DNA from 4 places in the Kitasatospora saccharophila genome. Region 3 is predicted to be linked to each of the others. Evidence: riboswitches for the same ligand, from Rfam matches in the RefSeq annotation. Region 3 holds a riboswitch; each other region holds the start of a gene.

Region 1 (4,042 bases), on a different contig from region 3:
CGGCCCGCCGCTACCGCGCGGCGGTCCGGGCGGCGGAGGGGCTGGCGGAGGAGTAGAGGGCAGGGCCGCCGCCCGGTGGCACGCGGGCCGCGGCGATGTCCTTCGTCCTGCTCTTCGCGGACTTCTCGACCACCATCAACCTCATCGGCAACGGCATCTACGTGCTGCCGCGGGAGCTGCTGCCGGCCCTAGCCGGCCAGCGGGACGTCGGCGACCGGGCGGCGCTGGGTCGGGACGACCTCGCCGATGGCCTCGCCGACCAGGGCGAGGACCTCGGCCAGCGGGTCGAGGTGGCCGGGCAGGTCGGCGAGCTGGACGATCCGCTCGCCGTCCGGGCCGGCGACCGCGAACAGGTCGATCGGGCCGAGGTGCTTGACGGCGGTGTCGACCAGCGCGGCGATGTCCGCCGGGTGGTGGATGTCGCCGGAGACGCCGACCACCGGGCAGCCGGGGCGGTCGAGTTCGGCGGCCAGGTCCTCGGCGATGCCGGGGCGCAGGTCGGCGATGAGCAGGCCGGCGGCGCCGGCGGCGGAGAACCGGCGGGCCAGGTCGGCCCCCGAACCCCCGTCGAGCACCGCGATGACCACCACTGCCCCGGCTACTCGCATGGCCTGCTCCCCTTTCAGAGCGCGCACCCGTGGCCGACCCGCACGCCGCCCACGGTGGTTATCGGAGGATCGTAGGCTCGCCCCGACGCTCCGCAACAGGGATTACCCACCAGGTGACCAGACTCACGCACCGGCGCTTCCCGATACGGTCAAGACATGCCAGACCAGCCCCACGCACCCCAGCCGCCACTGTTCACCTGGGAGTTCGCCGCCGACCCCTACCCGGCGTACGCCTGGCTGCGGGAGCACGCGCCGGTGCACCGCACCACCCTGCCGAGCGGGGTCGACGCCTGGCTGGTCACCCGCTACGCGGACGCCCGGCAGGCGCTCGCGGACGCCCGGCTGTCCAAGAACCCGGCGCACCACAGCGAGCAGGCCCACCGCAGCGGCCGGGTCGGCATCCCCGGCGAGCGGCAGGCCGACCTGATGACCCACCTGCTGAACATCGACCCGCCGGACCACACCCGGCTGCGCCGGCTGGTCTCCAAGGCGTTCACCCCGCGCCGGGTGGCCGAGTTCGAACCGCGGGTGCGGGAGATCACCGACCGGCTGATCGACTCCTTCGCCGGCCGCGGCGAGGCCGACCTGATCCACGAGTTCGCCTTCCCGCTCCCCATCTACGCGATCTGCGACCTGCTCGGCGTCCCGGCCGAGGACCAGGACGACCTGCGCGACTGGGCCGGGATGATGATCCGACACGTGGGCGGTAAGAGGGGAGGGGTCGGCCGGGCCGTCAAGCAGATCCGCGGCTACCTGGCCGACCTGATCCACCGCAAGCGCGCCGACCTCGGCGACGACCTGATCTCCGGCCTGATCCGGGCCAGCGACCACGGCGAGCACCTGAGCGAGAACGAGGCCGCGGCGATGGCCTTCATCTTGCTTTTCGCCGGGTTCGAGACCACCATCAACCTCATCGGCAATGGCATGTACGCGCTGCTGCGCAGCCCGGACCAGCGCACCCTGCTCCAGGAGTCGCTGGGGCGCGGCGAGTCCGGCCTGCTGGAGACCGGCGTCGAGGAACTGCTGCGCTACGACGGCCCGGTGGAGCTGGCCACCTGGCGGTTCGCCACCGCGCCGCTGGCCATCGGCGGGGTGGAGATCCCGGTCGGCGACCCGGTGCTGGTGGTGCTGGCCGCGGCGGACCGCGACCCGGCCCGGTTCTCCGCCGAGAACACCCTCGACCTGGCCCGCTCGGACAACCCGCACCTGGGTTTCGGTCACGGCATCCACTACTGCATCGGCGCCCCGCTGGCCCGGCTTGAGGGGCAGCGCGCGATCGGCAGCCTACTGACCAGGCTTCCGGACGTTCGGTTGGCGGCCGATCCGGCCGAGCTGCGCTGGCGGGGCGGGCTGATCATGCGCGGTCTGCGCGACCTCCCGGTCTCCTTCACGCCCCGCTGACGCCGTTTCAGCACCCGCGACACGCCGCCGCGCAGGGCCGACGACACGCCGGGGCGGGGGCGCGCGTCGCACGCCTGCTCGGAATCAATCCGGACATACCGGGATCGTTCGTGTACGTGACACGAAGATCCGTGATTTCGGCGTGATCATGGTGATATGAGCTTGTGATTGCTCGTCAGCTTTGCCTACTCTCCGACATGCCCGCAGCTGCGGGCCCCGATCGCGGCACGCCGAGTCCTGTCCGCCGCGTCCTCGGGCCACCTACCAGGTACCGGACAGGAGCGGGGGAACCAGTGTGAACGCCGTGGTCCCAACGGCTTGGGGTGAAGCCGCCGAGCAACGGGCGCAACCGCGTCCGGAGCGTCCGGCGGCCGGGCCAGCCTCCCGGTCCGAACCCGACAGCTCACCTCGCAGGCGTGCGGAGAGGAAGTCCCGTGCTGTTCTCCAACGCTGCTCGTCACCGCCGTAGTACCAAGGCCGAGAAGGTCATCGCCGCCGCCGGCGTGGCCTCGGTCGGCCTGGCCCTGCCACTGCTCGCCGCCACCGGAGCGGCAGCCGCCCCCGTCGACACCTGGGACCGCGTGGCCCAGTGCGAGAGCGGCGGCAACTGGAACATCAACACCGGCAACGGTTTCTACGGCGGCCTGCAGTTCACCTCCTCCACCTGGCGCGCCTTCGGCGGCGGCCAGTACGCGGCCCGCGCCGACCAGGCCAGCCGCGCCCAGCAGATCGCGGTGGCCGAGCGGGTGCTCGCCGCCCAGGGCCCCGGCGCCTGGCCGGTCTGCTCCAAGCGGGCCGGCCTCGCCAAGGGCGGCGCGCCCGCCGACACCTCCGAGGACACCGCCTCGCGCTCCCAGGAGCGCCCGACCGCGCCCCAGCAGCCGAAGAGCTCGCCGTCGAAGAAGCCGGCCGAGCCCGCTGCCAAGCCCCAGGCCCCCGCCGCCGAACCCCAGGCCGCCCCGCAGAACAGCGCCCCGCAGGCCGCGCCCGCCGGCGGCTACACCGTCCAGGACGGCGACACGCTCTCCGGCATCGCCGCCGCGCGGAACGTGTCCGGCGGCTGGGAGCGGATCTACCAGGCCAACCACGAGCTGATCGGCGCCGACCCCGACCTGATCCTGCCCGGCCAGGTGCTCTCCCTCTGAGCCCGGCCCGGCACCGGTCCCGGCAGGTGGGACGCCCCGGCCCGGCGGCCTGACGAGGCCCCGCCGCAGCCCTGACGAGGGCCGCGTCCCCTGACCGTCCGTCCGCTCCCGGCGCGTGCGCAGCAGTTCGCGCCGCCGGGAGCGGCGGAGCGGGCGTCAAACAGGTGAACTACCGACGAGTAGCCGGGCCACACCGTGAGACGGGGCCCGGCCGGGCGTGGCCGCACGGCGCTGTGCGGCTAGGCTCTGGTCGTAACGACCACACATCCGCTTCCGCTAGGAGATGCACTCGTGCCGTCCATTGATGTCGTCGTAGCCCGTGAGATCCTCGACTCCCGCGGCAACCCCACGGTCGAGGTCGAGGTCGGTCTCGACGACGGCAGCACCGGTCGCGCGGCCGTCCCGTCGGGTGCCTCCACCGGTGCCTTCGAGGCCCTGGAGCTCCGTGACGGCGACAAGAGCCGCTACTTCGGCAAGGGCGTCGAGAAGGCCGTCCTCGCCGTGATCGAGCAGATCGGCCCCGAGCTGGTCGGCTACGACGCCACCGAGCAGCGCCTCATCGACCAGGCCATGCTCGACCTGGACGCCACCCCGGACAAGTCCTCGCTCGGCGCCAACGCCATCCTGGGCGTCTCCCTCGCCGTGGCGCACGCCGCCTCCGAGGCCAGCGACCTGCCGCTGTTCCGCTACCTGGGCGGCCCGAACGCCCACGTGCTGCCCGTCCCGATGATGAACATCCTCAACGGCGGCTCGCACGCGGACTCCAACGTCGACATCCAGGAGTTCATGATCGCCCCGATCGGCGCGGAGTCCTTCTCCGAGGCCGTCCGCTGGGGCGTCGAGGTCTACCACACCCTCAAGGGCGTGCTGAAGGAGCGCGGGCTCTCC
Region 2 (4,042 bases), on a different contig from region 3:
GTCGACCCGCTCGACGGTCACCAGGTCGTACGAGGTGGAGAAGTCGTCGGTGTCGGGCGGCGCGGTGGGGGTGACGGCCAGTTCGTCGCCGGGCTGCCAGCCGGTGGGGGCGGCGGCCAGCTTGATCGTGCTGTCGCCGGGCTTCAGCGCGGTGGCGGCGCGGGTCCAGGCGGTGCGGGGGGCGCCGTCCAGCCGCAGGTAGCCCTGGCCGGTGACCCACAGGCCGGTGTCGGTGTCGACGACCGTCATGCCGCCGCCGGCGAAGCGGCGCTCGTCGACCTCGGGGAAGCGCAGGACGTGGGTGTGCGCGCCGTCGGGGGCGAGCGCCAGGGTGCCGCGCACCTCGACGTTGCCGCTGCTGGCCAGGGTCAGCGACCGGTCCGCGGCGAACACCAGCGAGCCGGTCGGTTCCACCAGCAGCGAGCCGACCTTCGCGTCGGCGTCCAGCACCACCCGGTCGGTGATCCGCACCGCGCTGCCGGGCCCGGGCAGCCGTCCGCCCCAGCCCCCGGCGTCCGACCACTTGCGGCCGCCCTGGTCGACCGGCGGGGGTGGCGGGGGCGGCGCGGACGGTCGCGGGCTCCCGGACGCGGGCGGCGGGGCGCCGGTGCCGTGCCGGTGGCCCGCCGGGCTGCCGCTGCCGCCGCCCGGGGCGGGCCGCGCGGCGGGCTCGTCGGCCCCCGCCAGGGACTGCCGCAGGACCACTCCCCCGCCGAGCGCCGTCACCGTCCCGACCGCCAGCCAGGTCAGCATCCTGCGCCGCCCGACCAGCGGCCGCCGGTGCCGCGCCGGCGGCTGCTCGCCGTTCCGCTGCTGTTCCACCTCGGCCGCCCTTCCGGGGCCCGCGACCCCGCGTCGTCGGGGGCAGCATAGGCAGAACGGCCACCGAAAAGCGGCGACTTCCGTTTCGCTTAAGCATCCTGACGTACCGTCAGTCATCAGTTCGACCATTCGGCCACGGCCCCGCCGCGGGCCCCGGCGCACCGGACGAATCAGAAATCGGGCACAAATGCCTCTCGAGAAACCATCACATATGCCGAATATTCACTCACCGATCAGCATAACGCCCAAAACGGGCACAAGATCAGCTATCGCCTGACGCGCGGCCAGGCCCGGTCAGCGGTGCGGGAGTTCGCCGAATGCTCCTTGGTCGCGAATTTCGCACACCGTGACGGCGGTCACAGGCATTTGCGAATCATCCTTAATTCCGCTTAATCTCCTGCCCACGTTCGTGGACACACGAACCCAGTTCACCCGGAACGCCGAGTCCTGCCGCCGGGTGGGCCGGCTCATGCATCAACGCACCACGGCAGGGGCGGGGGAACCAGGTAAGTCGCCCCGGGCGGCCGAGAGGCCGTACGGGGCTTGGGGTGAAGCCGGGCGCACCACGCGGTGCGCGCGGCCGGGCAACTCCAGCCCGAATCCGACAGCTCACCTCGCAGGCGTGGGAGAGGAACGCTTCTTCATGCTGCCCATCAGCGCCAAGCGAGCCCGTCGACTGATCGCCACCACCGGCGTCGTCGGCATCGGCCTCACCATCCCCTGCCTGACCACCGGCACCGCCTCCGCCGCCACCGTGGCGACCTGGGACAAGGTCGCGCAGTGCGAGTCCAGCGGCAACTGGTCCATCAACACCGGCAACGGCTTCTACGGTGGCCTGCAGTTCACCTCCTCCACCTGGGCCGAGTTCGGCGGCACCGCGTACGCCTCGCGCGCCGACCTGGCCACCAAGGACCAGCAGATCGCCGTCGCCGAGAAGGTGCTGGCCGTCCAGGGCCCCGGCGCCTGGCCGGTCTGCTCCGTCCAGGCCGGTCTGACCAAGGGCGGCGCCGCCCCCCAGGTCGACACCTCCGGCTCCTCGTCCTCGTCCACCGCCACCACCACCGGCTCGGACAGCAGCAGCTCCTCGCAGTCGCAGTCGCAGTCGCAGTCGCAGTCCAGCGGCAGCAGCAAGGGCCAGTCCCAGCACTCCTGGTCGCAGGGCAAGTCGCAGGCCCAGACCCAGACCCAGCAGAGCGCCCCGGCCGCCACCGACACCCAGTCGGCCGGCAGCTACACCGTCGTGGCGGGCGACTGGCTGTCCGCCATCGCGCAGAGCCAGCACGTGGACGGCGGCTGGCAGAAGCTGTACGACCTGAACCGCTCGGTCCTCACCGAGGGCCCGGACGTGATCTACCCGGGTCAGCAGCTCTCGCTGGGCGGCGGCAGCAGCACCGCGCAGCAGTCCGCGCCGGCCACCAAGTCCTCCTCCTCGTACAAGGGCTCGTCCTGGAAGAACGGCGGCTCCACCGCCAAGTCCTCCACCACCAAGTCCTCCACCACCAAGTCCTCGACCGGCACCGCGAGCACCGCCACCACCACGGCGAAGACCGCGACCACCACCACGACCGCCACCACCGCGACCACCGCCACCAAGGCGACCGGCTCCAAGGCCGCGGCGATCGACTTCGCGCTGTCCAAGCTCGGCCAGGCGTACGTCTACGGCGGCACCGGCAACGGCGGCTGGGACTGCTCGGGCCTGACCCAGGCCGCGTTCCGCCAGGCCGGCATCAGCCTGCCGCGCGTCGCCGCCGACCAGGCGGACTACTCGACCCGCGTCTCGCTGGACAGCCTGCAGCCGGGCGACCTGCTGTTCTGGTCCAACAACGGCGCCAACTCGGGCGTCTACCACGTCGCGCTGTACATCGGCGACGGCAAGTACGTCGAGGCCGCGAACCCGCGCTCCGGCGTCCGCACCGAGACCATCGCCGACTGGGCCCCCGACTTCGCGGGCCGCGTCTGATCCGCGAGCGGTGAACCGCCGCTGCCCCCGGGGACCCTGGTCGGCCCCGGGGGCAGCGGCCTATCCTCGCCCTGAGAGAAGGCTCGACGACCGGGAGCGGCGGCATGGCGAAGGTGACGATCACGCTGGACGCGGACCTGGCCCTGGAAGTGATGATGCGGGCCGGCACCACCTCCCCCCAGGACGCGGTGGAACTGGTCCTGCGCGACTACCTCTCCACCGACCGCCGCACCATCGCCCGCACCGGCGGCACCCGCGACGGCGAACGCCTCCTCCCCAAGCCCCCCACCCCCGAAGAGGGCTGACGCCCCGACGAGAGCCCTGCCCCTGACGGCGCTCCCCTGGTGGCGCAAGTGCCGCAACTGTCAAGTAACTTACCGTCTAGTAAGTTTACTGGCGAGTACATACCCTGGGCGGACCCCCACCCCCGTCCAAGGGAGTTCGCTCATGGCACACCCCCTCGCCCGTGCCGCCCGCGCCGCCCGTCCGCCCGTGGAGGTGCTGCGCACCGGCGACCGGGTGGTCGAGGCCAGGGCCGCGTACCTGGTGCCGCCGCCCGCGGGCGGGAACCTGGGCGACCTGCCGTTCCGCAACGCGGAGGCCGCGCCGGAGGCGGTGGTGCTGTCCCGCCGCCGGCCGGACGGCTCCTGGCGGGGGGTGACGGCCCGGGAGTTCGCCGAGCAGGTCGCGGCGCTGGCCCGCGGCCTGCTCGCGGTCGGGGTGGGCCCCGGCGCGCGGATCGTGCTGATGTCGCGGACCAGGTACGAGTGGACGCTGCTGGACTTCGCCGCCTGGGCGGCCGGCGCGTGCGTGGTGCCGGTGTACCCGACGTCCGCGGTGGAGCAGGCGGAGTGGATCGTCCGGGACTCGGGGGCGGTGCTGGCGGTCGCGGAGGATGCCGACGCCGCCGAGACGCTGGCCGTGGCGATCGCCCGCACCGGCGGGACGGTCCCGCTGTGGCGGCTGGACGAGGACGCCGTCGGCGAGCTCTCCGCCCTCGGCCGTTCCGTCCCCGCCGAGGCGCTGACCCGCCGCCGGGAGGCCTCCGGCCCGGCGGACGAGGCGACGCTGATCTACACCTCGGGCACCACCGGCCGCCCCAAGGGCTGCCTGCTCACCCACGCCAACTTCCTCACCGAGGCGGCGAACTGCCACGCCCTGCTGGAGCCGGTGTTCCAGGAGGCGACCGGCCGGGCCCCGTGCACCCTGCTGTTCCTGCCGCTGGCGCACGTGCTGGGCCGGATGATCCAGGTGACCTGC
Region 3 (4,042 bases):
CTGGTCGAGCATCAGCCGGACGGTGGGGTCCACGCCCTGGGACCGGTACTGGTCGGCGGCGACGGCGGCCAGGTCGCCGCGCATCCGGTTCAGCTCCTCCTGCCCGGCGGCGACCTGGTCCTGCAGGCTGCCGGCCTCGGCCTGGAGCCGCTGCTGCCGCTCCTGGGCGGCGTTGTACTTCTCGGACGCCTGCTCGGCCTCCTCGTAGAGCTGGTCGACCTGGGTCTTGACCTCGCCGCGGCTCACCGGCTCGGCCGGGCTGAGCGGGGCGGCGGCGGCCCCTCCGACGGTCAGCCCGAGCGCGCCGGTGGCGGCGGCGGTGAGCGCCAGGGCGCGGGCCAGGCGCTGGACGCCGGGCAGCGGGGTGCGACGGTGCACGGACACGTGCGACGGCTCCGTTCTGCGGCCGGCCTCCGCCGCCGTCCGCCGTCGGACGGCCGTCCTCGCGGGGGCCCGGGGGCAGAGGTTAGCGAGTCGGATCGATCCAGTCCAAACCCCGACAGGAACGAATATTTGACCGCGAATCGGACGCCAGGACGAGAACGGCCCGGCACCCCCTGCGGGGTACCGGGCCGGAGGCCGTGCCGGACCGTCAGATCCGGACGATCCGGTTGATCGGCATGACCGTCGCCGACTCGTAGCGGACCTGCGCGCCGGTGTGCGGGGCGTGGACGATCTGCCCGTTGCCGACGTACATGCCGACGTGGTGCTGGTCGCCGTAGTAGATGATCAGGTCGCCCGGGCGGGCGTTGGCGATGTCGGTGCCCAGGTTGGTCCCGGCCCCGGCCTGCGCCTGCGAGGTGCGCGGGATCGACACGCCGGCCTGCTTGTAGGCCCACTGCATCAGGCCGGAGCAGTCGAAGGTGCTCGGACCGGCCGCGCCGTAGGAGTACCAGCTGCCGAGCTTGGAGACCGCCGCGCCGACCGCGTTGCCCGAGAAGCTGGAGGACGCCGGGGCGTTCAGCTCCACCCGGACGGTGTCGCGGGAGGCGCGCTGCGCGGCGTCGGCCTTCGCCTTGGCGTCCGCGGCGGCCTTCGCCTCGGCGGCGGCGAGCTGGTCGCGCTCCTGCTGGGTCAGCGTGTTGAGCAGCTCCTGGGCCTTGGCCAGCTTCGCCTTGACGTCGTCCTTGTCGGCCTGCAGGGCCTTGGTGGTGGTGTCCAGCTCGGCGAGCTTGGACTCGGCCTCCTTGCGCTGGGCGTCGAGCTTGGCCTGCTCGGACTTGAAGGTCTTGAGCAGGTCCGCCTGGGTGGAGCCGACCGCGTTCAGCGTGCCGGCCTCCCCGAGGAACGAGTCCGGGCTGCTGGAGAGCATCAGCTGCATGGTCTGCGGCATGCTGCCGCTGCGGTACTGCTCGGCGGCGATGCCCGCCAGGCCCTCCTGCGCGGTGGTCACCTGCTCCTGCTGCCGGGCGAGCTGGTCCTGGAGCTGGCCGACCTGCTTCTGCAGCTCCTGCTGCTTCTCGACGGAGGCGTTGAGCGCCTCCGTCTTGACCTCGGCCTGCTCGTTGAGCTGGTCGACCTGCTGCTTGACCTGGTCCTTGGTGGGCGCGGGGTCGGCGTGCGCGCCGCCCTGGGCGGACAGCGCCACGGCAGCGGCGGCGGTGGCAGTGAGAATCGAGACCCGGGCACGGCCGACGGGCTTGGGACGGCGATGGGACGCCACGAAGGCGGACTCCTTCTTCCTCACACCGCCTACCGGGTGAGCTGACGGGTTCGGGCCGGAAGAGATGTGCCCTACGACGCCTCACCGACCGCACGCGGCCGTCCCGGCGCCGATTCACCCCGGGGGAACGTGGTTCCCCGGCTCCGTTAGACAGCACCCCCGCAGGGGTATCCCCGTCGGCAGACCCGGTGTTGACGGTCTGCCCGCTGCGTCACGGACTCGGCGGCGACCCCCGCCGCCGCCCCCCTTGGGCGATCGACTCTGCGGTGGTCGAAGCACGACCCTAGTAACCGATCCGTGATCCGTTCAAATCCTTGTCGGAAAAAAATCTGATTCTGAATCAAATACCGCGAGGAATCTGACCGAACGTGATCGATTACTTACACAGAGCGTAATAATTCTCACGATACGGTCGGGAAATGCCTCGCCCGGACGTGTCGCGGATCACAGGGGGATCTCGACCCGTCCGGGCGTGTCACGATGCGTCAGTTGTCGCCCTATGGGGCGTTTGTCCGATTCTTCGGACCGTCAGACCCGGCGGATGGTGGAGATCGGCAGGGTGTCGACCTTCATCGTCTTCACCACGTCACCGGTGCGCGGGGCGTGCACCACCAGGCCGTTGCCGATGTACATGCCGACGTGGTGCCGGTCGCTGTAGTAGACGACCAGGTCGCCGGGCTGCGCGTTGTGCCAGTCGGTGCCCACGTTCACGCCGTAGCTGCCCTGCGACTGCGAGGTGCGCGGCAGCGAGACGCCGGCCTGCTTGTAGGCCCACACCATCAGGCCCGAGCAGTCGAAGGTGCTCGCACCGGTGGCGCCCCAGACGTACGGCGAGCCCTGCTTGCCGAGCGCGGCCGCCACCGCGGTCGCCGCGTAGCCGCTGGCCTGCGGCAGGGTGGACGGGTCGACCCGGGAGGCGCTGCGCGAGGCGGTGCCGCCGCTGCCCTGGAGGATCGCGGCCCGGTCCGCGGCGTTCAGCTTGGAGAGCAGCTTCTGCGCCTCGGCGAGCTTGCTGTTCACGTCGTTCTTGGCGTCGTTGAGCGCCTGGGTCTGGGTGTCCAGCTCGTGCAGGACGGCCGCGGCCTCCTGCTTCTGCTGGTCCAGGCGGCGCTGCTGGTCCTTGAGGGACTTGAGCGTCTCGGCCTGGGTGCTGGCGGCCTGGTCGAAGGAGGACGCCTTGGTCAGGTACTGGTCCGGGTCGGCGGAGAGCATCAGCTGCATCGACGGGTCGACACCGCCCTGCCGGTACTGGTCCCCGGCCACCGCCGCGAGCCCGGAGGCCAGCTCGGTCAACTGCTCCTGGCCGCGGGCCACCTGGTCCTGCAGGTCGCTGGCCTGCTTGCGCAGCTGGTCGGCCCGCTCCTTGGCGCCGTTGTACTTCTCGGCCGCCTGCTCCTGCTCCTCCAGCAGCTTGTCGACCTGCGCCTTGACCTCGTCCTTGTTCGGCTGGGCCGGGGCGGCGTGCGCGCTGGCCTGGGCCGTCAGGGCGACCGCGGTCGCGGCGGCGGCGGTGAACACGGAGATCCGCGCACGGCTCGGCTGCTTGGGACGGCGGTGGGAGGCCAAGGGGGTGCTCCTTCTTCCTGCTGGACTCACCCCAAAGAGTGATGGTCCGGAATATAGGTTTGACGCCAGACCCTAGTGAAGTCCCCACCCCCGCGTCCACTCCCGGGGGGCTTCCGGTCCCGGGCACCCGCCCCCCTTCACCGGACCGTCACACTCCGGTCGCCCCGAGGTCCCCTGACCCCGTCTCAACTGCGCCTCTTCAGCTGCGCGCGAGCCGGTTCAGCAGCAGCACCGAGGCCACCGGCCGGGCACCCGCCTTGCGCACCCCGTCCGCCACCTCCCGGTCGGCGGAGACCACCACCACCGGCCGCCCCTGCGGCTCGGCCCGCACCAGCCGGCGGATCAGCTCGTCCGCGGTCTCCCCGGTCCGGCTGAACCGCACCCGGACGCCGCGCGGCGGGGCCATGATCACCGGCACGTCGAGGTCCTGGCCGTCGAACACGCAGGTCACCTCGGCCTGGGTCCGCTGGGCCAGCATCGCCAGCCCGCCCAGCAGCCTCATCCGCTGCTGCTCCAGCGGCAGTTGGGGGTAGCCGGTCTTGGTCACGTTGTAGCCGTCCACCACCAGGTGGACCTGCGGGATGGCCAGCAGCTGGTCCAGCAGCGCCGGGTCGTCCTCGGCCAGACCGCGCCGGGCCACGTCGTGCGGCGAGGCCGAACCGGGCTCCACCGCCTCCACCAGGTCGGCCGGGCGCAGCGCCGTCACCGGCAGCGCCAGCTCCCGCTGCAGGCCCTGGGCGGACTGCAGCACGGTGTCCAGCAGCAGGCGCAGCCGCATGTCCTCCACGCTGCGGCCCTCGCGGGCGGTGCGCC
Region 4 (4,042 bases), on a different contig from region 3:
GGCATGGTGGAGATCCCCGGCCGGGACCTGGGCGAGGGCATGGACCGGCTGATGGGCGAGGCCGACCGGCTGGTCGCCACCACCCCGGTGGCCGGGCGCTCGGGCGCCGCGGTCCGACTGATCGACAGCGTGGCCAAGCACGTCAACGACGACCGCGCGGTGCTGCTGGTCTGGCGCCGCTGAGCGGCACCGGGCGCCGCCCGCCCCGGCCCGCGCGCGGGTCCGGCGCACACGCCGCCGCGCACCGCCGCGGTCGGCCCCGCGGGGCGCCGGAGCGGATCCCGCGGGCGCCCGGGTGCGCGGGAAAGGTGCGCGGGACGTGCCCGCGGGGTGTCAAACCCGGACGTTGATCTTCGGCCAATTCCACTGGCATACCCGGCCGGTGGGCGGATGCCCGGCCTGCCTGCCGCTTTGCCGCCGCCACCGCGGCGGACCGCGGCCCGCCGACGGTCCGTCAGGACCCGTCCGCTATCGTCACGGTCGGCGAAAATCAGCCCCAGCACGCGGGTTGGGGCCCCGGGTGACGGGGCAAGTCCTTTACGCACTCCGCACGAGCGACCACACTGAGTCCGGATGGAGTGGTGGGGACACGGGGGGCAGGGGCCGGTTTCCGCCTGGAGCCGTCGCCGGTTCCGACCCGAATCCCCGCCACGAATCGAGGAAGTGAGTCCCGGTGGCCTTCTCCGTCTCCGCCCTGGTCCTGTTCGGCATCATCGTCGCCATCTTCATCCGCAACAAGCAGTTGAAGACAGGCCACGCCGTCATGGCAGCGCTCTTCGGCTTCATGCTCAGCCAGTCGAACATGGCAGCCCCGATCACCCAGTTCCTCCAGTCGGTCTCCAAGGCGATCTCCGGCATCGCCGGCTGACGCCCCGTCCGACCGGACCGGGGAGCGCGTTCCGACGGACGGGAGCCACCCCCCGGACCGTCCCAGAGTCCTGCCCGCGGGTGACCAGGGTCACCCGCATCGTCACGCCGGGTCAGCGCCCGAGCGCGCACGGTGGCCGAAGTCGCCCACCGTGCCTGGTTCGTGGGCGCACCGTCATGATCCCGTACGCGCACCGCAGCCCGGTGGCGGCGGAGCGTGACCTGGCGGACCGTCAGCCCCCTCCCGAGCCCGGGGACGGGGCTTTTCGGCGCTTGCCAGCTCGGCGAGCCGTGGGTTTTGCTTCCTCCGCAGCCCGGACATCGGCCGGGCTGGTCGCCGAGCGGAACGCCTAGTCCTGCCGCCGCCCGGTGCCGACCAGAGACCACGCCACGGCAGGAGCGGGGGAACCACAGGTAGTACGCCGGACCCGGAACGCACGGGGACGGCTCGGGGTGAAGCCGCCACAGCGCGGCCGGGCAACTCTCGCCCGAACCCGACAGCTCACCTCGCAGGCGTCGGAGAGGAACAGCTTCATGTCCGCTCAGGGCAAGCACCGCAAGCCGCGCCTGGCCACCGTCGTCCGCATCGCCATCGCCGCCGGCGTCGCCGGCGCCGCGGTCGGCCTCCCGGTCACCGCCGCCTCCGCGCACACCGCCGACCAGCACGACGGCGCCCGCCAGTGGGCCAACGTCTCGGTCGACGCCACCCCCGTCGCCGACACCACCACCGACGCCGCCGCCCCGGCCGCGGAGTCCTACCGGGTCGCCGCCGGCGACACCCTCTCCAAGATCGCCACCGCGAAGAACGTGGACGGCGGCTGGGAGAAGCTCTACCAGGACAACCGCTCGGTCATCGGCGGCAACCCGAACCTGATCTACCCGGGCCAGCAGCTGACCGTCAACGGCCAGGCCGCCGCGACGACCTCCGCCGCCACCTCCTCGGACGCCGCGGCCACCACCGCCGCCCCGAAGACCTCGACCAAGTCGAGCACCGGCACCGCGAAGACCCAGGCCCAGGCCCAGACCCAGAAGTCGACCTCCTCGTCGTCCTCCTCCTCGGCCTCGTCCTCGTCGTCCACCGCGAAGTCGTCGACCGGGAGCGCCACCACCGGCACGTCCACCACCACCGGCTCCACCGCGAGCTCCTCCTCCGGCTACGTCGCCCCCGCGCCGGGCAGCGTCACCACCGGCTACAAGGTGGCGGGCTCCAGCTGGTCCAGCGGCTACCACACCGGCATCGACTTCCCGGTCGCCACCGGCACCAGCCTGAAGGCGATCGCCAACGGCACCGTGGTCTCGGCCGGCAACGGCGGCGCCTACGGCAACCAGGTCGTCATCAAGCTCGCCGACGGCAAGTACGCCCAGTACGCGCACCTGTCCTCGATCTCCGTCTCGGCCGGCCAGGCCGTGACCGCGGGCCAGCAGATCGGCCTCTCCGGCGCCACCGGCAACGTGACCGGCCCGCACCTGCACTTCGAGATCCGCACCACCCCGGACTACGGCTCCGACATCGACCCGATCGCCTACCTGGCGGCCCACGGCGTCAACGTCTGATCCCCGGCACCACCCCCGAAGGCCCCGCGTTCCGCTGCGCGGGGCCTTCGGGCGTCCCGGATCGCGGATCGCGGACCCGGAGCGCGGAGCCCGGGAACGGCGGAGGCCCCGACCGCTGCTGCGGTCGGGGCCTCCGGCCTCGTGGAGCGGGTGACGAGAATCGAACTCGCGTGACCAGTTTGGAAGACTGGGGCTCTACCATTGAGCTACACCCGCAAAGGAGCGTCCGCCACCACCCGAGGCGGTGCGGACCGCCCCAGCGTACCTGGTCGGGTCGGTGGATTGCACACTCCTCCGCCGTTGTCGGCTCGCCGATATCGCCCCGGTCCGGGGCGGGCCGACGTGTACTCTTCTGCTCGGCACCACGGGGTGTGGCGCAGGTTGGTAGCGCGTCCGCTTTGGGAGCGGAAGGCCGTCGGTTCGAATCCGGTCACCCCGACCGTGTGCGGCAGGGTCTCGTCAGCGGGCGGGGCCCTGTTGTCGTTGCCGCCGCCCCCGGCGTCGTCGTTGCCGCCGCCCCCGGCCCCCGGCCTCCCGCGCGCACCCCGGTGCCGGGCACAGTCGCTTTCGTGGTACCGGTAGGATGGACCGCTGGCGGTAGTACGGACAGCATTGCAGCCCCAACCGCCTATCGCCCTGACCGCAAGCCCCCTAGGAGACCCAACCGTGAAGAGCGCCGTCGAGACTCTGAACCCCACTCGGGTTCGACTCACCGTCGAGGTGCCCTTCGAGGAGCTCAAGCCCAGCCTCGACGCGGCGTACAAGAAGATCAACCAGCAGGTCACCGTTCCGGGCTTCCGCAAGGGCAAGATCCCGAACAAGGTGATCGACCAGCGCTTCGGTCGTGGCGCGGTGCTGGAGGAGGCCGTCAACGACGCGCTTCCGCGCTTCTACACGCAGGCCGTCGACGAGGGCCAGATCGACGTCCTGGGCCAGCCCGACATCACCGAGATCGAGGGTGTCGAGAACCTGGCCGACGGCGGTGACCTCAAGTTCACCGCCGAGGTCGACGTGCGCCCCGAGGTCACCCTGCCCGAGTTCGCCGAGATCGCGGTCGTGGTCGACCCGATCGAGGTCAGCGACGAGGACATCGAGAAGTCGCTGGAGCAGCTCCGCGAGCGCTTCGCCTCCGTCAAGGACGTCGAGCGCGCCGCCGGCGAGAACGACATCGTCGTGATCGACCTGGAGGCCAAGGTCGACGGCGAGGTGCCGGAGGACGGCACCGCCACCGGCGTGAGCTACGAGATCGGCTCCGGCCGCCTGCTGGACGGCATCGACGAGGCCGTGATCGGCCTGTCCGCCGGCGAGTCCAAGACCTTCACCACCACCCTCAAGGGCGGCACCCAGGTCGGCAAGGACTCCGAGGTCACCGTCACCGTGACCACCGTCCAGGAGAAGGAACTCCCCGAGCTGGACGACGAGTTCGCGCAGCTGGCGAGCGAGTTCGACACCCTGGAGGAGCTCCGCGCCGACTCCGTCAAGCGCCTGGAGCGCATGAAGGAGTTCGACCAGGCCACCCAGGCCCAGGAGAAGGTCCTCGACGAGCTGCTCTCGCGCGTCGAGATGGAGTACCCGGAGAAGCTGCTCGCGGACGAGATCGGCACCCGCAAGCACAACCTGG

What was found. Region 3 has a riboswitch for cyclic di-AMP ahead of ABD345_RS24345 (C40 family peptidase). Riboswitches for the same ligand answer to the same signal wherever they lie in the genome.
Region 1: linked by a shared signal. The riboswitch ahead of ABD345_RS20780 (transglycosylase family protein) and the one ahead of ABD345_RS24345 (C40 family peptidase) in region 3 are both predicted to bind cyclic di-AMP.
Region 2: linked by a shared signal. The riboswitch ahead of ABD345_RS05340 (transglycosylase family protein) and the one ahead of ABD345_RS24345 (C40 family peptidase) in region 3 are both predicted to bind cyclic di-AMP.
Region 4: linked by a shared signal. The riboswitch ahead of ABD345_RS02890 (M23 family metallopeptidase) and the one ahead of ABD345_RS24345 (C40 family peptidase) in region 3 are both predicted to bind cyclic di-AMP.

What each region holds. Positions count from the first base shown of each region.
Region 1 covers NZ_BAAANS010000027.1:103,756-107,797, reverse strand. The annotation lists gene ABD345_RS20795 (nucleoside triphosphate pyrophosphohydrolase) at 1-56, shown strand, start outside; gene ABD345_RS20790 (SDR family NAD(P)-dependent oxidoreductase) at 189-608, opposite strand; gene ABD345_RS20785 (cytochrome P450 family protein) at 765-2,009, shown strand; cyclic di-AMP (ydaO/yuaA leader) riboswitch at 2,262-2,440, shown strand; gene ABD345_RS20780 (transglycosylase family protein) at 2,444-3,154, shown strand; gene eno (phosphopyruvate hydratase) at 3,446-4,042, shown strand, end outside.
Region 2 covers NZ_BAAANS010000005.1:13,455-17,496, forward strand. The annotation lists gene ABD345_RS05335 (hypothetical protein) at 1-822, opposite strand, end outside; cyclic di-AMP (ydaO/yuaA leader) riboswitch at 1,291-1,460, shown strand; gene ABD345_RS05340 (transglycosylase family protein) at 1,466-2,782, shown strand; gene ABD345_RS05345 (hypothetical protein) at 2,887-3,087, shown strand; gene ABD345_RS05350 (AMP-dependent synthetase/ligase) at 3,230-4,042, shown strand, end outside.
Region 3 covers NZ_BAAANS010000035.1:47,487-51,528, forward strand. The annotation lists gene ABD345_RS24340 (C40 family peptidase) at 1-384, opposite strand, end outside; gene ABD345_RS24345 (C40 family peptidase) at 593-1,663, opposite strand; cyclic di-AMP (ydaO/yuaA leader) riboswitch at 1,674-1,829, opposite strand; gene ABD345_RS24350 (C40 family peptidase) at 2,192-3,229, opposite strand; gene ABD345_RS24355 (NYN domain-containing protein) at 3,429-4,042, opposite strand, start outside.
Region 4 covers NZ_BAAANS010000002.1:239,412-243,453, reverse strand. The annotation lists gene ABD345_RS02900 (PP2C family protein-serine/threonine phosphatase) at 1-183, shown strand, start outside; gene ABD345_RS02895 (hypothetical protein) at 674-868, shown strand; cyclic di-AMP (ydaO/yuaA leader) riboswitch at 1,278-1,396, shown strand; gene ABD345_RS02890 (M23 family metallopeptidase) at 1,402-2,421, shown strand; tRNA gene ABD345_RS02885 (tRNA-Gly) at 2,564-2,637, opposite strand; tRNA gene ABD345_RS02880 (tRNA-Pro) at 2,787-2,860, shown strand; gene tig (trigger factor) at 3,088-4,042, shown strand, end outside.